4 regions of the Bacillus infantis NRRL B-14911 genome follow, and region 3 is predicted to be linked to each of the others. Evidence: riboswitches for the same ligand, from Rfam matches in the RefSeq annotation. Region 3 holds a riboswitch; each other region holds the start of a gene.
The links. Region 3 has a riboswitch for cyclic di-GMP ahead of N288_RS05615 (hypothetical protein). Riboswitches for the same ligand answer to the same signal wherever they lie in the genome.
Positions count from the first base shown of each region.

Region 1: linked by a shared signal. The riboswitch ahead of N288_RS24530 (anti-repressor SinI family protein) and the one ahead of N288_RS05615 (hypothetical protein) in region 3 are both predicted to bind cyclic di-GMP.
Region 2: linked by a shared signal. The riboswitch ahead of N288_RS03045 (hypothetical protein) and the one ahead of N288_RS05615 (hypothetical protein) in region 3 are both predicted to bind cyclic di-GMP.
Region 4: linked by a shared signal. The riboswitch ahead of N288_RS20685 (hypothetical protein) and the one ahead of N288_RS05615 (hypothetical protein) in region 3 are both predicted to bind cyclic di-GMP.

Region 1 is NC_022524.1:639,262-644,413, forward strand. Features, by position in the region: gene N288_RS03460 (class D sortase) at 1-119, opposite strand, end outside; gene N288_RS03465 (helix-turn-helix domain-containing protein) at 116-463, opposite strand; gene sipW (signal peptidase I SipW) at 694-1,329, shown strand; gene N288_RS03475 (CalY family protein) at 1,412-2,005, shown strand; gene N288_RS03480 (LPXTG cell wall anchor domain-containing protein) at 2,080-2,982, shown strand; gene N288_RS03485 (hypothetical protein) at 3,034-3,231, shown strand; cyclic di-GMP riboswitch class I at 3,475-3,581, shown strand; gene N288_RS24530 (anti-repressor SinI family protein) at 3,617-3,757, shown strand; gene N288_RS03490 (helix-turn-helix domain-containing protein) at 3,897-4,220, opposite strand; gene N288_RS03495 (MerR family transcriptional regulator) at 4,453-4,836, shown strand; partial or broken gene N288_RS03500 (class I adenylate-forming enzyme family protein) at 4,833-5,152, shown strand, end outside.
Region 2 is NC_022524.1:555,771-560,922, reverse strand. Features, by position in the region: gene N288_RS03065 (glycoside hydrolase family 66 protein) at 1-13, shown strand, start outside; gene N288_RS03060 (DUF4097 domain-containing protein) at 75-1,028, opposite strand; gene N288_RS03055 (DUF1700 domain-containing protein) at 1,025-1,588, opposite strand; gene N288_RS03050 (PadR family transcriptional regulator) at 1,575-1,904, opposite strand; gene N288_RS03045 (hypothetical protein) at 2,060-2,938, opposite strand; cyclic di-GMP riboswitch class I at 2,984-3,068, opposite strand; gene N288_RS25610 (hypothetical protein) at 3,156-3,290, opposite strand; gene N288_RS03040 (amidase) at 3,367-4,839, opposite strand.
Region 3 is NC_022524.1:1,057,792-1,062,943, reverse strand. Features, by position in the region: gene N288_RS05625 (hypothetical protein) at 167-382, shown strand; gene N288_RS25630 (TerD family protein) at 607-2,046, shown strand; cyclic di-GMP riboswitch class I at 2,189-2,276, shown strand; gene N288_RS05615 (hypothetical protein) at 2,356-2,568, shown strand; gene N288_RS25355 (hypothetical protein) at 2,727-2,864, shown strand; gene yhbH (sporulation protein YhbH) at 2,969-4,138, opposite strand; gene N288_RS24245 (polysaccharide deacetylase) at 4,323-5,152, opposite strand, start outside.
Region 4 is NC_022524.1:4,120,871-4,126,022, reverse strand. Features, by position in the region: gene N288_RS20695 (methyl-accepting chemotaxis protein) at 1-759, shown strand, start outside; gene N288_RS20690 (alpha/beta hydrolase) at 837-2,345, opposite strand; cyclic di-GMP riboswitch class I at 2,510-2,592, shown strand; gene N288_RS20685 (hypothetical protein) at 2,691-2,918, shown strand; cyclic di-GMP riboswitch class I at 3,117-3,203, shown strand; gene sinI (DNA-binding anti-repressor SinI) at 3,219-3,368, shown strand; gene N288_RS20680 (S-layer homology domain-containing protein) at 3,584-5,152, shown strand, end outside.

The DNA of each region.
Region 1 (5,152 bases), 420 kb from region 3:
GCTTCCTCAGTTTGCTGACTTTGTTCTGCTGCTTCCTTTACAGAGAACAGCAGCAGCCCTCCGCCAGCCAGAATGAATATTATAGCTGAGTATAATAGTAATGTACCTTTAGCCTTCACTTGCCGTCATTGCCTCCATGTGTGTTTTTAAAGCGGATAAAATCAAGGTAATAGCTGAAATCCTCTTTTGTAATGCCCTGGTCGATCGCCTCCTGGACAAGGCCCAGCCATTCGGGATCAAGCTCTGTTGGCTCAATATTACTTCTCACTTTATAGTCCAGAAGCTCTTCTACCGATGTACCAAGCGTAGCTGCAAGCTTGGAGAGAACCTGAAGGGAAGGGTTTTTCTGAATATCACGTTCAATATAGCTTAAGTACGACTTAGAGACCCCTGATTTTTCAGCAAGCTCATTTATGGAAAAGCCTCTGAGAAGCCGCAAGCGTTTTATCCTCTCACCGACCATTGGAATTCCCCTCTATCTTATAATATAGACGCTCTTCCATTATAACGAACATTAAGTTCATTAAAAAATACAAAAAAGTAAGAATAATTGAGAAAGTCTGAGAAAAACCTTGAAAAACGTTCGTTAAAAAGAAAATACGGCTAAATTTGGTAATTTTCAAAGACTGGACTAATATACTATACTCATCTTGTGAGTTCGATAAAAAGAACAAAAGTGAACAGTTACTAAGAATGGGTAGATTAATAGAGAAGTTAGAGGAAGGTGAACAAAGGGTGAAATTCAACTGGAAAACCGTCAGGAAAATCATCAGCAGCATCATTACATGGCTATTATTTATCAATCTCATTTTAATGGCATTTCTCGTGATCTCGTCCAAAGCTTCCGGCGGAGAGCCCCAGGCATTTGGCTATCAAATAAAAACTGTTCTCTCCGGTTCAATGGAGCCGACCTTTATGACTGGATCAATCATCGCAGTCAAACCTCTTGAAGGCAACGATAAGAAAGAACTGAAGAAAGGCGACATCATCACTTTCATGGAAGAGGACAAGAAACTGATCACCCACAGAATTACAGATGTAACCGTCAGCGGAGAGCATGTCTTATACGAAACAAAAGGGGACAATAACAAATCCAAAGACATGGACCCGGTCCTCTCTGACAATGTCACTGCCGTCTACACCGGATATACCCTGCCGTATGCAGGTTATTTCATAGACTTCGCCAAATCGCAGAAAGGCGCCGCTATCCTATTGATCGGCCCTGGCATCCTCATGTTAGGCTATGCAGCCTTCACCATCTACCAGGCTATGAGGGAACTCGAGGCTAGAGCAAAAGGCAAAAATGACTCAAATGAAAAAACAGCTTGATCAAGGTTGAAATCTCTGTGGCAACACAGGGTTCAATATAAAAAATTATACATACCCAAAGGGTAAGAGGAGGAAACGGAACATGGGATTTAAAAAGAAAGTTGGAATGGGGATTGCATCTGCGGCGCTTGGAATGTCTTTGGTTGGTGGGGGAACGTTTGCTTACTTTAGTGATACTGCGGAAGCAAATGGAAAGTTTACTGCGGGGACTTTGGATTTAAATGCAAATCCTACAACGATTATTGATGTTAAAAATATCAAACCTGGAGATACTATGCTCCGTTCATTTAATTTGTTAAACGATGGATCTCTGGATATTGCCTCAATAAAGTTAAAAACAGAGTACTCAGTGACTGACGCAAAGAACAACAATGCAGATGATTTTGGAAAGCATATACGTGTAAATTTCCTCTTCAACCAAGATAAATTAGATACACCTATCTATTCAACAACCCTTTCAGAGTTAAAAACAATGTCGCCAGACGTTATTGAAGGAAACATTTTCAGCGGATGGTTAGCTGAACGTGGAGGAAAATTAGCTGCTAAAACATCAGATAAACTCTGGGTACAATATGAGTTTGTAGATAATAAACAAGACCAAAATCAGTTCCAGGGAGACTCATTGCAGCTTAATTGGACATTCGAAGCCAAGCAAGGCAAAGGGGAAGCTAAGTAAATCTAGAGCAGAAAAAAGGCGGGATGGTACTCTATCCCGCCTTTTCCTAAATAACCAATCAGTGAGGTAATGCCATGACCAACCTGCATAAGTTGGCAAAACCGAAGGTAATATTCACCATTTTAACCTTGTTACTTTTAACGTTTTTTCCTACCTTAAAGGCATTTTCTGAAGAGAAAGAAATCGATATCAATACGAACCTGAACGGCTATTTTTTCCACGTTGGTGATTTAAAGCCAGGCGACTGGATGCCGCGCGACATCACTATCATCAACAATGGAAAGCAGGATTTCAGATACTCCTCAATTATCGGCAAAAAGAAATCTGTTAAGGGTCTTTTCGAAGAGTTAGAGCTTTTAGTCAAAAAAGGCAATGACACTTTATATGAAGGAAAGATGAAGGATTTCAAAGGCTTCACCCCAAGACCACTTAACAAAGGCCAATCTGAAACTCTATTTTTCCAGGTGACAATGCCTTACGAGCTCGGCAATGCCTTCCAGGATTCTTCTGCAGAGGTAGAGATACTGTTTGTAGCTGAAGCGCTTGATGGCGGAGGCGACCCGCCAGGAGATGGAGATCCACCAGGGGACGGAGATCCTCCAGGAGACGGAGATCCGCCTGATGATGGGGACCCGCCGGGAGAGGGTAATCCAGGAGAAGACCCAGGGGATAATCCCGGTGATGAAGATCCTCCAGGTGAAGACAATCCTGATGACGGGGACGATCCGGGTGAAGGGGACAGTGAGGACCCAGGAGATGACAGCAGCGGCCCAGGAAATAATCCCGATGAACCGGCAAGCGGAAACCCAGGCAGCGATCCAGGTGACGGTATAACGGTTACACCAGAAATCAGAGAAAATATACTCCCTGACACGGCAACCAACACATATAATTTCATGCTTCTCGGAGGCATTTTGCTGGGGGCAGGCGGCATATTATTGCTAGTAAGATACCGCAGGATCAGGAAAGACCATTAACAGGGCCTTGGAATGCTATTCAAGGCCTTTTATCTAAGGAGGAACCCCCCTATGTACCGAAAAAACTGCCCTAAATGCCACCGCCCATCCTACAGCAGCAGTGAAATGGGCGAATGGCTCTGTCCGGTGTGCGGCAATGATCTGACGCTGTTTCCCTTTTTTGATGCGTTTACATTTGAGCAGCTGCCGGTGAAGGTGGTGCCTTTTAAGAGGAAGATGGAGAGCTATAAGGGAAGGGCCGTTAAATAGATAGAGGAAATAAGGCCTACCTAAAAGCTGTCGACGGAATGAGCAAAAATCTTACACTATACCCTCAGATTTACCGGGCCAGAAGTCTTATGGGTTTCCGGAAGATTTCTAAATCTATCCAATTATCCTTCATTTTGTCGAATAATATCTTAAAATAATTTGAAGAATTTGACAAAATACAACACGCAAATGCTGGGAAAACTTTTATAGTAGTCTTAAGAGGATATGAAAAAAGCAGGAGTGAGCAGAAAAAGGCAAACCTGTTGAAAGATAGGGACGCAAAGTCACAGGTCTACCGCGCCTATTGAGAGTAAAGTCGGATGAGGCGCCAGGACGGCTGGATTGCCTGGAATACGAAATGTATTTTAGGGGGAAGAGAAGGGTTATGAAAAATAATATGCAGGAAATGGACATGGAATGGGTCGCACTAATTACTGAGGCGAAGGAAATAGGCCTGAAAAAAGAAGATATACTTAACTTTCTTGCCGGCCAGCCGGCAGTGGATCTGGTAGCGGATAACGGCTGAAAACTAACAACAGAATATAGAAAGCTAAGTGTTTCTCTTCAGGAGAAATGCTTTTTTATTTTGCGGGGACAAAGGAGGTTACGGAGGCTGTCAAGCTTGGTGACTGGTTGTCCTTGTTTGTATAACAGCCTCGGAGCAGTTATTTTTTTTGGTTGATCCTCCATTTATTGAATTCGAGGAATTCACGGAACTGGTCTTTTGAGATGCCGGAATCCATTGCTTCTTTGACGATATTCATCCATTCAGAATCCAGCTCTTCTTTATTAGGCTGGTCCAGGATCAGTGTATCAACCGGAACATGAAGAACAGCAGAAATTTTTTCTAAAAATTGAATGGAAGGATTCGTCTGAAGGTTTCTTTCCAGGGAGCTTAGGTAGGATTTTGCTACGCCTGCCTGTTCAGCGAGCTCTGATAATGACATCTTTCTCTCCTGACGCAGTCTTTTTACACGTTCGCCAATCATTGATTCCACACACCTTTTATCCAGAAGTTATATGATCGAAGGGTTATTTATTAAGAACGATTTGTTCAATCACTATATTTCATTTTAACACAATTGTAATATCTTTTCCTAAGAGTCCAGACGAAAAAATCAAATTTTTCTTAATAGAAACTGAATCCGCTGAAGACTTGAACTTTACGTTAACGTAAATGTTATATTGGTGTCAGAATAGTGAAAGAATTCGGGTGATAGCATGGAATACACCATTTCGGAGCTGGCAAAGGCTTTCGATGTCAGCACAAGAACCATCAGATATTACGAAGAGCTTGGCTTATTATGCCCTAATAGAAATGAAAACGGCAGAAGAATTTTTGCCAAAAAGGATTATATCCGGCTGAAGCTGATTTTCCGGGGCAAGCGCTTCGGATTTAAGCTGGATGAAATCAAAGAGATGATTGTGCTGTTTGACCAGGACCGTTCAGGTCGGAAACAGCTGGAGCGGACGGTCGAGTATGGCAGGGAGAGAGTAAAGGAGGTGAACGCCCGCATCGAGGAGCTGCTTTTTTTAAAAGAGGAAATGGAAAAGATGCTGGATCAATTCGAAAAAAGGCTGAACGAAAAGGGGGATCATATATGAACGTATCTGAACTGCTGGCGAGGAAAGGAAGAAAATATCCAAACAGGGAGGCTCTCATTTCAGGAGAGGAGAGGCTTTCCTATAAAGAGCTGAACAGCAGGGTCAATAAGCTGGCAGATGCATTGAGGGCAAGGGGCTATGCGAAAGGAGATAGAATTCTGCTTTTCATGCCGAATGTCCCGGAATTTGTGGTTACTTATTTCGCGGCGGTGAGGATTGGTGCGCTGATTGTGCCAGTGAACAGCCGGCTGACGTGATCTGAATTGGGATATATTTTGGATCACAGCGGGGCGAGGGCCATATTTGCTCATGAGAT
Region 2 (5,152 bases), 500 kb from region 3:
TGCTGAATACTAGGACACAGATTCCTGTCCAAAAATAAAAGCGTGCCCGGGCTTTCCGCCTGGACACGCTATTGTTAGTTTAGATTAAAATCCCCGGACGCAGTATGAACCTTTACCACATGCTCGCCTGAACCAATTTTGCCGAGAATCCTGTCTTCTTCTTTTTCTTCAAAAAGAAATCTATCAAGCTGGACATTGCCCTCCCCGGAGGTTGCCTTAAAATCAACCATCATATCGCTTGGCTCCTCTTTGAATGAAATATTGACATCCCCGCTTGCCGTTTCGGCAGTAATGCTGGCTGCCAGCTGATCATTGCTGATGTTCAGGTCGCCCGAAGTAATTTTTGCAGCGATATCCCCGGAAAGTTCGCTGATTTTTATATCCCCTGAAGCTGTATATAAATCTGCTGACTCTGCGGCTGACCCATCGATTTGCATGTCCCCGCTTGCTGCCTTAAACTTCAATTCCTTCGCCTTTGAATCTTCTACCCTTACATCGCCGCTCGCCACCTGGATTTCCATTTGGCCTCCGGCTTCCATTCTCTTCAGCGCAACATCACCGCTCTTTGTCTCAAAAATGCTGTCCTTGCTTTGAATGTTTTCCGCTTTGATATCGCCGGATAATACCTGTACTGCCAGTTCCTCATATTCCTTTTTCGGAAGAAGCATCTCGATTTTCACATCACGGATGATAACCACTCCCATGCGGAACATATTCTTCACATCAAGGTCGACATTCAGGGTGCCGTCATCTTCGCTGACCTTCAGTTTATAATCATCTTTGAGCTTTTTGCTGACTTTCCCCGTTAGTGCCACCTTTATATCTTTCTCGCTGCCAGCTTCCCTGATGACCACATCTGTAGAAGCGCTATTTACTGAGATATGCTGGATGGAATCTGCTTTTATCGTCTCGCTTTGATTAATCTCAACCGTGTTAAAATTCAGACCTCCCGAAGCGCTGAGTGTAATGGCTGAACCGCCGACACCGATCAGGAATAAAACGACCAAACCCGCCACCATTTTCTTCATGCCGCCTTCTCTCCTTTTCCTTTGACTAGCCTGACATTGAATTTGATATAGCCGAGAAGTACCCGGTAGAAAAATTTGCCGACATAAATCATTCCGATGCTAAGCAGCAGGCCCAGGCTGAACAGTGCCAGCGAAGCAAAGAAATTCAGGGTCATATCCTCAAAGCCCGTAAAAAACGAAGACCCCAGCAAGGCAAATGGCGACAATGTCAAAACGAGCGCCACCGCACATAGTGAAATATAGACGCCTGCGAGGCCGATCAGCGGCCCAAGTATAAAGACCAGATTGAAAAAGCTGAGGCTGACCGCCGCTGTCGCAGCTTGAAAAATATTGGAGACCGACTGCGTTTTCTCCGCTTTGACAATCCTGTAGTCTGCAAGCAGGTCGCGCGCAATGACATGCGGGTCACCGAGCTCCTCCATGATTTCCCTTTCCGTCCTGCCGTTTGCAAGCCCGATTTCAAAATGCTCCTCATAATCGTACAGCATTTCCCGCCGGTCATATTCCGGCACCTTACCAAGCAGCTTTTCCAGCCTTTCTAAAAACTCATTCCCTGCCACTGGACTTTCCCTCCTCAACAAATTGATTAACCGCCAATGAAAACTGCTGCCATTCCTCGATCAGCATATTCATATAATCCCTGCCCTTTTCTGTCAGTGAATAGTATTTTCTGGGAGGCCCTTCCGTTGATTCTGCCAGATAGGTTGTTAAATACTCTTCTTTTGTCAGTCTTCTGAGCAAAGGATAGAGCGTCCCTTCAGCCACCTCGATTTTATCCGAGATGTTTTGCGCGAGCTCGTAGCCATACTGATCTTTCTTAGAAATCAGCAGCAGCACGCACAGCTCAAGAACACCCTTCTTGAATTGAACATTCAATCCTTGCACCTCCACCGGTAGTGAACATTATTCAGTAGTCATGTAAATCCTTCCATTCATTCACAAACCCATCATACAATACACTATTGAACATTACAAGGTACTGAACGTAAAAAAATACCTATTTTTTAAAAATAGGCATTTTCCAAAGATGATTATGGCCTCAAATCCATCCAGCTTTGAAGATGATGGACAGCGAATCCCACATGGGAATCTGAGGAATAAGCGTCACGGACAAGTGAAAGCTGTTCTTCCATTCTTAGTGTGCCTTCCTCATAAAAAGTGATATACGCCGCTTCAGAAGAAGCCCCTGTTTCTGCGGCAATTTCTATCTTTTTCCCATATTGTGCCGCAAGCTCAACCTCGTTCCTGGACAGCTCAATCATCCCATTAGGGCCTGCTGCTGTATCTCTGTAGGCCATGATCGTCACACTGTCAGTATTCTTTATGACCCAGCCTGCGAGGGAATCTTTGCCGAATTTATTGCTGAACATCATTTCATCAAACCAGAAAGGCATATCTGCCCCCAACGGAAGACTGAGCTCTGCGGACAAGGAGGCTGCCTGCAGCATACGGGTCTGATAATTCACCACGGTGTTTTTATAATTGCTTTCCCAGCCTGGCAGAAGATAGGGCTCGATATCCAGGTGGATGCCTGAAAACTGCTGGGCAGGGCTTGCCTGCTCCTGATAAGCAGCTACCCAGGAGAAGAAGCTGCGCATCGCTGCTTCACCTTTTGCCGTGGCCCATTTAGGTGCTCCATCCAATGCATGGACACTGATTCCGCCGGCATTTGCTTTTTCTATAAAAGATTGGTAGACAGCGGCCGGCAGGCTCTGGTCAATCTGCAGATACAGCTGATCTGCCTGCCTGTCCGCCAGGAATTGAATGATTTCATCAGACCTGTCCTTTATGGCTGCTGTATCCCACAGCCAGGTTGAGCGGTTCATATCAGCAGCCTCTCCTTTCACGGGGCAGGCTGCAAACACGAGCAGTACAGCCAAAAGAGCTGTCTTAAAAAATTTGATTGTCATTGTATACTCTCCTTTGTATGATGCCATGACATCCATAAAAAGGAGCCCGGCAGCCTGGCAGCCAACCGCTGATGCGGGAAGGCCCATAGCTTTGCGTCCCTGCCTTTCGACAGGTTTGCCTTTATCAGTAAGTTGTTAATTTGATTATAATCACTTTTCAGGAAAAATAAAGGTATTTTTTACGCAAAAAGGCCCCCTGATGACGGGGGCCTTCTTCTTAGTCTTTAGGCTGATTTTCTTTCTTGCTTTTCGTGCCGGTGTTGAATTCCACCAGCTCTTCGCTTGTCCAGCCTTCTCTTTTTTTATTATTGTTGCGCTGTGCATTTGCATTTCCAAGCTTTGTCCTGCCCATGCTGCCTCGCTCCTTTACTAGCGTGTTCTCTGGTAGTATGGGCCTTTTCACTATGTGTTATTCTGCTTTGGCGGCCTTACAGGAGAGGGGATTTCCTCACTTTTGTCCCCTGCTCGAAAGCATAGGCCATGCTGATCAGACCGGCTTCTGAAAAAGCAGTGCCGGTAAACGTAATGCCCACAGGCTCATTCTCTAAGGAATAGCCTGCCGGTACTGTGATGGAAGGATAGCCTGCCTTTGCCGGAATACCCGCTCCAAAATTGTTCGGCGTCACGATTGCATCAAGATGATGCTCTTTCAGGACATGATCAATTCCCTCCTCAGTCGAAAAGTAGACATCCTCCTCAAGCGAGCTGATATAAGCCTCTTCAGTCAAAGTCCCGCTTGTTCTTTCGGCTTCCTCCAGGATGGTCTGCCCGTACTTAAGGGCTGCTTCACTGTTTTCGAGGTTAAAGGCAATCACATCGGCAAGGGATTTCACTTTTATATGAGGAGCAACGCCGCGCAGGTAGGCGTTAAGATCTGCTTTGAATTCGTATGTAAGCACATCATACTTCCAATTATTTTTTGTAGAAGGGATTTCTACAGGGTCAACCACCTCGGCACCAAGAGCTTTCAGCTGTTCAACCGCATGGTTCATCACTTCAAGCTTGTCCCCGCTCAAATAATCAAAATACACTTCACGTGCAATGCCGATCCTTTTGCCCTTCAGCCCGTTTTCATCAAGAAAACCTGCAAACTCGGTATAATCTGACTCCGGATTGTTCTGCACGGCAGGATCCCTGTCATCATTGCCGGCAAGCACATCGAGAAGGTAAACGGCATCCCTGACGGTTCTTGCCATTGGGCCAGCGGTATCCTGGGAATGCGCAATCGGGATGATCCCCCTTCTGCTGATCAGGCCGACCGTCGGCTTAATGCCGACAAGCGAGTTTTGGCTTGCCGGGCTGAGAATCGAGCCTGACGTCTCCGTTCCGACAGAAACTGCCGCAAAGTTCGAAGCGATGGCTGCACCTGAACCCGAACTGGAGCCGCCGACATCAAAATTACCCGGCCCATAAGGATTCAGCACCTGCCCGCCCCTTGAGCTGTAGCCGCTCGGCATGCCCTCTGTCATAAAATTGGCCCATTCCGTCATATTCGTTTTTCCGAGAATAACGGCTCCGGCCTTTCTTAAAGCTTCGGCCACATAGGAATCCTCTTTTGCAACCGACTCCTTCAGTGCAAGAGATCCGGCACTGGTGTGCATTTTATCAGCAGTATCAATATTATCCTTGATCAGTACAGGAATGCCATGCAGCGGCCCGCGGCTGCCCTTCAGCTTACGTTCGGCATCCAGTGCCGCCGCAATCTGGACAGCATCCGGATTGACCTCAAGTACAGAGTTGATGGCCGGGCCGTTCTTATCCTTCTGCGCAATCCTGTGCAGGTACATCAGCACAAGCTCTTTCGATGAAACCTCGCCCTTCTCCAATTTCTCCTGCATCTCATCTATAGTGGCCTCCAGGAGCCATTCTTCCTGGAGCTTTTTCAGCCTTGGATTTTTCATATAGGAATCGATTCCTTTCACATTGAGTTTACTTTCATATTTTAGCATATTTTCTGAATCCTTTACTATAATGAAGGTTGGTTAGAGAGGACCTCGAATATTCGCTGGTGGATTTGTGGTGTTTTTCTAGGAAATGATCTTTTTCTTTAAGGCTGGGTTTAATTCTGCTGTTCCATCTTGTTGAATCAGACCAATTTAGAGTGGATCCTGATTCATTTAGGGTGGATCCCCGGTCAATTTAAGTTAATCACCCTACTTTTCCGTTTATTCATCCTACTTTTCCGTTTATTCACCCTACTTTTTCATGTATTCA
Region 3 (5,152 bases):
CAATCAACAGGCTTATCAAACTTTTTTTCATTCTAACCCAGTTAATACAAATCCCTTTTCGATATAATCGCAACTTTAACTTCGCTCACCCAGTTAGCAAAATATAACTGTTTATCTCCCCCTGCAAAGGGAAAGGAATAATATCAAACCTAAGGAGGACTAATCCATGAGCAAAAGAAATTCCCTGACTGGGGTAGTGGCACTGGGTGCGCTTGCGTATATGTTCAGGAACAAGGAATCTCGGGATAAGGTTATGAATAAGGTAAAGTCTACATTCGGTGAAGACAATATCAGCAAAGTCAAATCAAAGCTTCCATTTTTGAATTCTGACCAAGGAAACACCCGCCAGGTCCATTCAGGCCCGGCTTATGTCGACAGATAATAAATTGCCCAATCATGAGGCAGCTCCCCCAATCAGGGAAGCTGCTTTTTTCTTTGAACGAACCTCCTCCCCCTGAAACTTTTCCTTCCTTGACCCGTATGATAAAAAGAGGCATGTCCGCACAGCCAAAGCTGTAAACCGCTTTAAGAACTGTGTTATATTGGGAATATATGATTCTATCAAGAGACGGCTTACGCCGGTCCTGGAAAAGAAGGAGTGAAATTATGGGAGTGACGCTCAGCAAAGGGCAGAAGGTCGATCTGACCAAGAACCGCCCCGGGCTTCAAAATGTTGTTGTTGGATTAGGCTGGGATATCAGCCGTCAGGGATCCAACTATGATCTGGACGCATCTGCTTTCTTATTAGGCGCATCAGGAAAAGTACATAGTGACCTCGATTTCGTATTCTATAATAACCCTAACGGCGGGAATGGCTCTATCCTGTACAGCGGCGATAACCGCACAGGCGCGGGCAATCAAGATGATGAACAAATCAGAATTGACCTGCGGAAGGTGCCGGACTCGATCCACCGGATTGCCTTTACAATTACCATCCACGATGCTCAGGCAAAACAGCAGAACTTCGGCCATATTGAAAATGCTTATGTACGGATTTTTAATGAACAAAATAATGAAGAGCTTATCCGCTTTAACCTTGGCAGGGATTTTACCGTTGAAACAGCCATCGTCGCAGCAGAGCTATACAGGCATAATGGCGAATGGAAATTTAATGCCATCGCCAGCGGCTTTCAGGGCGGCCTGGCTGCCCTCTGCCGTAATTTCGGCGTGACGGTGGATGATGAACCGGCTCCCCAGCCTTCACATGGCAATCAGCCTTTCGGGCAGAACCAGACTTACCAGCAGAGCTTTTCACAGCAGGCTCCTGCAGGGCAAAATTACCAGCAGGGCTATAACACAGGCAGCTCCCAGCAGAACTATAGCTCAGGAAGCTATCAGCAGACACAGCCGCAAGCTTCCTATTCGTCCCCTTCCTATGGACAGCCTTCCTACTCTTCCTCACAGGGATATGGGGGAGAAGAAATTGCATGCCCACGCTGCCATTCCACAAATGTACGCACCGGCGAAAAGGGCTTCGGCCTCGGTAAAGCGGCAATTGGCGGCCTGATCCTCGGGCCTGTCGGATTATTGGGCGGCTTCATTGGGAAAAAACAGCTGAAGTTTACCTGCAACAGCTGCGGCAATGCCTGGTCTCCATCCCAGACCGATTACGCCGAATGGGCCAACCAGCAAAAAAGAAAAGCCCAGGACCTCTTTAACCGATTCAAGAGCCAGGACGTCCTTGAGGCCATTGTAGCAGCATGTGCACTTGTAGCTATGGCTGATGGAAGGCTGGATCCGGCAGAACGCCAGAAAATGGTTGAATTCGTCAACCAGAGTGATGAACTTCGGGTATTTGATACGCAGAAGGTCATTCAGCAGTTTAACCTGTACGTCCAGAAGATTGAACGCGATCCTTCGATCGGCAGGGCAGAGGCATTCAGAGCGCTTGGCAGGATACGGACGAAACCGGAAATCGCCAGGCTAGTGGCCCGCTATTGTATCGCAATCGGCTTTGCAGACGGACATTTTGATTCGAATGAGCAGCAGGCAGTCAGTGACATCTGCCGGGAGCTCGGGCTCAATCCGGCAGAGTTCCTTTCTTAATCTCACAGCCTGGCCAACCGGCCAGGCTGCTTCTTTTCTGCAATTCCCCATAGGTCATCACTCCCCTCTACAACGGAGAGTGGCTAAAGTAAGAATATTAACAATAAACAAACTCTTTATTTTTCCCCTGATTTAGTGCTAATCTTACTAAGGGCAAATTTTACGAAAGTAAAAGACGCAAAGCCACGGGCCTAAAACAAGTTATTTGTCATGGCAGCCGGGCCGCCAAGAATATCATTCTTGTAAACTTTTATAAATCATACACCCTTTCTAATTTGCCTAATCCATTTATTAAAGAGAGGGAGATCAATGTTTTACCCGACATTTTTATGCAAAGATACTAATCAGAGGCATCTGGTCAAAGACTCGAATTTCTGTGAATGCGGCTATAAGTACAAAGGCTTTACCACATTCATCAAAAAAGATTTCAAAAAAATCCAATTTAAGCAGAGTGATGATATCGATTGCCCTGTCTGCAAAAGCTCAGTGCTGAAAGAAGAGAAAGCAGTCTGCTATTCATGAGCAGCTGCTTTTTTCTTTCCCCTTCCCAAATCTTTATTTCCTTCATAATGCGCCAAATCAGGTTTAGGAGTTCCAAAAAAGTGGCAAAAAGAAAGTAACTAACTCATTTACTTTTAATTAGGTGCTACTCTTCAAATACGAAGCAAAGGGGAATCTTTATGGCGGAAAATCCAGCACAATCCAAATTGGCATTAAATTCTTCGATCTCCTTAAAAGGGATTGTGAAAGCTGTATTCACTGACACAGTCCACGTCCAGATCGGCGGGAAAATTATCGCAATCCCGCTGGAGAAATAAAAGAACACCTTCATGGAAAGCCAACGAAAGCCGCTTTTTATTAAACGGCTTTTTTTGTGCGAATGGACAGTAAAACCGGCAGGCATTGCGCCCGCCGGTTCTGTTTATGCATAGATTTTATTTTCTTCGTTTTGGAAGAAGCTCTTCATCGCATGGAAAACATCAGCTTTTTGCTTGAGGATATAGTATCGGAAGTGTTCATTTTTTATATTCTTATAAGCGGACATGAGGGTCGAGTGGCGGTTGTACTGATTGACTTCACCGTACCCGAACATGCTCGATACCGCGATCAGCTCTTCAACAAGCTTCACACAGCGGGCATTGTCAGAGGTAAGATTGTCGCCGTCGGAAAAGTGGAAAGGATAGATATTGAATCTTCTTGGATTATATTTTTCATTGATCAGTTCCAGAGCTTTGCGGTAGGCTGATGAACAAATGGTTCCCCCGCTTTCCCCTTTTGAAAAGAAATCTTCCTCTGATACGACCTTCGCTTCTGTATGGTGGGCAATGAACTCTATTTCCACCGTCTCATACTTTGTCCGTAAAAACCGGGTCATCCAAAAGAAAAAGCTTCTGGCCATATATTTCTCCCATAATCCCATCGATCCGCTCGTATCCATCATTGCGAGCACGACTGCCTTTGAATCCGGCTTTACAATTTCGTTCCATGTCTTAAACTTCAGATCCTCCTGATAGATCGGATAGAATGCCGGCTTGCCTGTCATCGCATTCCGTTTAAAGGCGGTCATCATTGTCCGCTTTTTATCAATATTGCCCATTAATCCTGTTTTGCGGATATCATTGAATTCAATGTTTTCAACCAGATGCTCTTCCTGTTCCTTCCTCTTCAGGTTCGGCAGCTCCAGCTGCTTGAACAGTGCTTCCTCAAGCTCCATCATGGACACTTCAGCTTCAAAATAATCCTCACCCGGCTGGTCGCCTGCACCCTGGCCTTTCCCGGGGCCTTTCTGGCCGCTGGAGCCGTCTCTGGCGACCACATCGCCTACCTGGCTGTCTCCGTCTCCCTGGCCTACATGTTTGTTTTTATCATAGTTATAACGAATTTTATATTCGTCAAGAGAGCGAATCGGAATTTTCACGACTTCACGGCCATTGGACATAATGATGCTTTCTTCTGTTATCAGATCTGGTAGATTGTTCCGGATCGCATCCTGTACCTTTTCCTGGTGGCGCTGCTGATCATCGTGGCCTTTGCGATGGAGGGACCAATCTTCTTCGGAAATCACAAACTGGCGGTTGTTGATGTCGGTCATTATAACCCCTCCTTGAAAAAATTTCATGGATTCATTGCACACATTTGCCTTTAGCAACATACAATATCCCGAGTGTCAAAAGGAACGTGAAATATTAATTACTCTATACTATGCGAGACATCGAAATAATTTACAAATAATTTTGACAATAAGACAAATGCCTATGCTGTCGGACAAGCCTTTTTTAGAGCCTCTCATCCTTCCAGAAATTCATTGAAAAGTGGGCATTGGGGTTATAAGCCTGGCATTCATATCCTTGTGAGTATAGGTAATCGATGATCTGCGGCAGCATGGAAACCGTCCCGCTGTTCACATGCATCAGGATGACTGGGGGCTTCCCGCCTGCAGCCGCCGGCTGAAGCCCTTTTTTCACATTTTCAAAGATAGTCTTCGGACTGCTCCTTGCATATTTCCAGTCTAATGTATCAACATTCCAGTCCCACATTTTATATCCCTTCTGCACAAGGGCGTCCCTGAACGGCCCTGTCATATAAGGCTTGCTTCCATAAGGCATTCTCACCAGCCTGGAGTCAATGCCTGTCAGGCTCAATATTGTTTTCCTGGTCTTATCCATTTCCAGGGCGGGATTTTGCGGGTTTCCGGCATAAAGCTTGTTTTTATCATGGGTAACACTGTGCAGGGCCGGATAATGCCCTTCCTCCACCAGCCGCTTAACAGAAGCCGGGTTGGCTCTTGCCTGCGGCTCAATCATAAAGAATGTCGCTTTTGCCTTCTTATTCTTCAAAATATCAAGGATGGATTCCATTCCCTTCGCAGGTCCATCATCAAAGGTTAAGTACACCGCCTTTTTTTTCACATAAAAAGCCGCTCTATTGGCGCTCATGAATTGTTCGTTTGCCATTTTCGCTCCTTTGTTCACCAGACGGACGACAGGGCCGGCTGAGAGGTATTCAACTCTATAGCCAAAAAACTCGCCGGCTGACCTGATCGGTATGAATAGGATGTTTTCCCGGACCACCGCTTTCCATTCGGCCGTTTTTCCCATGGATGTTG
Region 4 (5,152 bases), 1.8 Mb from region 3:
GATGAGATGTCGGTAGGCGTCAGCAACACAGCTGAAACCTCAAGCCTGGTCAATCAGGCTTCAGCAGAAACGGCCAGCCTTGCCATTTCAGGAAAGCATCAGGTGCTTGAGGCTGCTGAAAAAATGCATGGTATCGACCAGTCCTTCAATTCACTTGAAGAGGCCATTAGCAGCTTCCTTGAAGGTTCAAAAAGAATTGCCGTTATAACGAAGGAAATATCGGACATTGCCGGACAGACAAATCTGCTGGCACTGAATGCAAGCATAGAAGCGGCCAGGGCCGGGGAGCATGGGAAGGGGTTTGCGGTTGTCGCCCATGAAGTAGGGAATCTGGCCAGCCAGACCAATCAGTCTGCCTCCAACATATCAGCCATCATCCAGCAGCTCCAGGGGGATGCGGATGCCACATCCGCTGCGATGAAAAAGACCAATCAGGATGTAATAGGCGGCAAGCTATCCATCGAGGCTGTTGTACAATCCTTTGAAAACATATTGGGATCTGTAGATAACGTGAACGGGCGCATCCAGGAAATATCGGCGGTCAGTGAACAAATGGCAGCAGGAAGTGAAGAGGTGGCAGCAAGTGTTGAAGAGTTATCCTCTCAATTCCAGCATGTCAATGAACGGCTGGTGGAAGTTGTCAGCCATGTTGACGGCCAAACTGCGGATATGGAGACAGTCAAAGAAGAATCGGAAGCCCTTAATGATATTGCTGCAAACCTTAATGGGCTGCTTCAAAAATTTAAGGTTGAAAGCTGAAAAAAGAAAGGACAGCGGCAACTTAACTTGCCGCTGTCCTTTCTTTTTATAATTGCTTAGTCTAATCTTCTGGAGTTTTAAGCAGGTTCCCAGATTTCAATAGGAGCCATACTGACTTTCTGGTATAGATCGCTGATTTCCTTATATAGCTTTGTATCCTCTGAAGCCAGCTTCAGGAGCAGCTGCATATCATTTAATGCTTCAGAAATTTCTCTCATATGCATATGCTTCTTATAAGTTAGATTGAGCAGTCTGATGATGGAGAGTTCTAAGTCCCTCCTGTAGTCATCTGCCCATTTGGCTTTGAACTGCGGCATAAGCTTCGGCGGAATCTTGCCTGATACCTTTGATTTTAACAGCTTTATAACAGCCCAGTTCTCTGCTTCGAGCGCCTGATTCAACAGGTGGAAGAATTTCAGGGCGTCGATTTCTATAGCTCTATTTATGGAAATGATGTTGTTTTCAATCGTAAAGGGGTCAGGAATCCCGCCGCTTTGAAAAATTTTACGCAGGTGCGTCAAACTGACGCGCAGCTGGTTCTGGGCATTGGCTACAGGCAGGGAAGGCCAGAAGACCTCCGCAATAATATTCCTGGAAACTGGTCCATGCAGGCACAGGTAAGCGAGAATTTCTTTCGCCTTGCGCTGATTCCATTTTCCTTCAATTATTGTATTTCCCGCTGTCACTTTAAACTCATCAAGCATGAAAACTTCAATCTTATCTCCATTTGGAGGAGGCGTCTCAAAAGCTGCCTCCAATTGGAGAAGCAGCTTTTGCGTATAAGAGCTTCCCGAATCGGGCTTCACTGCCGACATCACTGCCGGATCGGCCAGAAACTCCCGGCATTTGGATAGTGTCAGTTCAGGCTGATCCAGCTGTATTAAATGGGATGCTGAAGGAATGATGTATTTTCTGCTTTTTCTGATATAATCGCTGCTCAGCATGACAACGGAGGCCGGATAAAAGTGATCAAATTCCCCGGCTAAAAACAAGGCTGGTATCTCCATATGTTTAAAATGAATAATTGAAGAACCAGAGATTAACTCCCTTGCCAAAAAATAAGATGGCAAATCAAGCCTTGAGCAAGCATCTCTTATAAGAAAAGAATTGGGGCCGATCGATTTATAAAGAAGATGTGTGATCCAAAAATCTGCCAGCCCCTCTTTATCAATTAGCGGCAAGTTTTTCTCTGAAGGTGATTTTCTTATGCAATCGGCCAAATTGATGGCTGGCGTGGAAAAGACAATGAACGACAGGATGCTGCCAGGATGCTGGTCCTGCCACTGTGAGCCGAAATAAGCTCCCAAGCCCTGACCGATAAAATGAAAAGAGGAGCACCCTGCCTCGTCCAATACTGATTCGAAATCGTCATTCAGTATATCCCAGGATAAAGATCCATTTGCAGCACTGCTGTATCCGTGACCCCTAAAGTCAAATAGTATGATGTGATAATCTGCTAACTGAGGAAGAATAAGGTTCCATACAGTGCTGTCCAGACCAAGTCCATGTGTGAGGACAACAGTCTCTGCATCAGGATTGGCTGATTTAATCGACTTATAGCTTATTCCTCGTTTAGTCGTTTTCATGTTGCCCTCCGAAAATTCATTCTGGCAAAAGCCATTTACATTATTATCGGCAGGGAACTCCCTTTTATTAGGAAAAAATAAACATTTTTTTGATATAAAAAAGCTATAAATTTAGCAGCAGCAATTGATAAAAGAGGACAAAAGTAATATGATAATAGTATGAATATTGAAAAAGGCAAACTTATTGAAAAATAAGGACGCAAAGCCGCGAGTCTAAGGCGTAAGCTATGATAGTCGGGCTGCCAGGGTGATAACGCGGATAGCTTTGGATTTTATGCTTAGTCCTTTCAGAGCTAATCGGCCGAACCTTTTGGCATAGTGACTGAAAGGAAAGGGTGCATAATCATGTATTTTTTTGGTACGGAAGAATTTTTTGAGGAGCAGTTAAGTAAAGCTGTTGAAAGCGGGAAGAATCTATCAGCCAGCTTTTCTCAGTTGGAACGGGAGCTAAACTATAATTTTATTTGCACGGACAGCCTGCGGAGAGAATGCCTGGCTAACCTTGAGGCAGCAGGCAGGAAGCTCGAGCATCATCTTCCATCTTATAGCGGGAGACATGCTGCTATAGTGTAGCATTAAAAGAAAGCGAAGGGAAAATTCCTTCGCTTTCTTGCTGTTGTTGTCATTCATTTATACAACTGGGAAATCAAAAGAGAATAATAGAAGTTTTTGAGGATTAGCTTCAAGAATTCGACAAATCTATGTAGGTTTCTGTCGTAAAAAAAATGGTTAATTTTTCATTTTGCGGGGTACTTTATACCTGTACTACATTTCTGTGAAACGCAAACTTATTGAAAGATAAGGGCGCAAAGCCTCAGGTCTAAGGCCATGTATGGTTAAGACGGCTGGGCTGCCGCAATAGGGGAAACGGTTATGGGTATGAGTAATGAAGTAGAAAAAGAGTGGATCGAATTATTGCTGGAAGCAAGAAATGTTGGTTTGACCTTGGGAGAAGTAGAGAGCTTTTTTAGAAGAGAACATGATTTTTGGATCAGGCAGGAAAATATAACAGAAACTGATTGAAATTTTTACTTAAGAACAACAGGAACATACATAGAACCAAGAAACGTCTACCCTTCCGGTATGGCGTTTCTTTTTTTCGACAAGAATCTTCAAATATCGGGAGGTGCCTGTCACCACTTTAACCACTTTACTCTATCTTTACAATTTTCCAACAATCCCTTCATGTTCCATTTTTACAATTGGATTGAGAGAAATTTGGGGAGGTTTGTTGAGGGATGGGGAAAAAGAGATCGAAATTTGGTCATTTGCTGATGAGTTCAATGCTTACGGGCGGCATGCTGGCGCCTTTTTCGTCTGCGGTTCAGGCGGAGGAAGCGCTGAAGCTTGATTCGCTGCTGATTACGGAAATTGCTCCTGACATTAAGGGTGCAGAGGATTATGAGTATTTTGAGCTGCATAATCCAACAGCTCAGGAGATAAACCTTAAAGACTTTCAGTTTTACTATGTATATACAGACGGGAAAGGCGGAGATTTGCCTTTATCTTTTGAAGAGTATGTTCTGAAGCCGAATGAAACCGTCGTTCTCTGGTATAACAAAAGTTCCAAAACCAAAGAGGATTTCCGGGACCATTATGAAGCTGAGCTGCCGGATGAAGCAATTCTTGAGTTCACAGGAAGCGGATTCACAGGGATGGCCAACACTGGCAATAGGGGAATAAAAATTGTCGACGGCCAGAATGCCGAGGTTTCTTTTGCCAGCTATGTTAGGGATGAAACAGGAGAAGGGCTCTCTAAGCATTTTAAAAGCCAGCCGGAATCAGCAGAAATGCTCCCATTTCAGATTAAAGGAGCACCTTCACCGGGAATAATTAGTGCTGGTCAAATTTCCGTGCCAGAGGGAGAAAATAATACGGCTCCAGTCATCACCCATACTCCTGCCGATACGGTGGAAGGCAGCCAGGATCTTCAAATCGAAGCGGTTATAGAGGATGACCAGGAGCTGCTGACTGCTGTGGTTTATTATCAGAGCCATGCAAGCATGAAGTGGAAGTCTGTCCCTCTTGTTAAAAATGGTGACAATACATATGCAGCGGCAATACCGTCTGCCGACTATTTGGGCGGTACACTTTCCTATTATATCGAAGCAGCAGATGGAATGAATACAACTGCCTTTCCGGCAGATAAATCAATGCCTGTTCAAACAAAGATAGAAACTGTTCAAGAAACAGAACCCCAGTCAAAGCCAAGGCTGATGATCACGGAAATCACTCCTGATACTGCAGATGTTAATGGCAAGGATGGGTACGAGTTCATTGAAATCTATAATAATGCCGATCAGGCAATAAACCTGAAAGATTATCAAATCATATATCGATACCCGAATAATAACCAGCTAAATTGGGATCTTGCTGAAGATAAGATGATAGAGCCGCAGAGCTCTGCCGTGGTCTGGATCAAAAATGGGGCCAATGATGAAACCGGGCTGGAAAGCTTCAATGAGAATTACGGCACCAGCCTGGATGCCAGCCAGGTCATTGAAATTCATAATGATGGGATGGCAAACGGATCGGAACGCACGCTGATCATAGCCGATGATCTTGGCACAGAGATTGCGCAAGCGTCTTATAATAACAGCAGTGCTGATGTATACCAGAATAGCGGCATCACTTATAAAACTCCAGCAGCCGGCAGAGATATGGTGAAGGCTGGAATCAGCGAAAAAGCAGCACCAGGGTCAGTTCTGCCTGGACAGGTACCTTCAGAACCGGTGAAGCTGTCAGATGACAGTGAAGCTCCAGTCATTACCCATGAAGTACAGACTGAAATTGAAGGCGGACAGGAT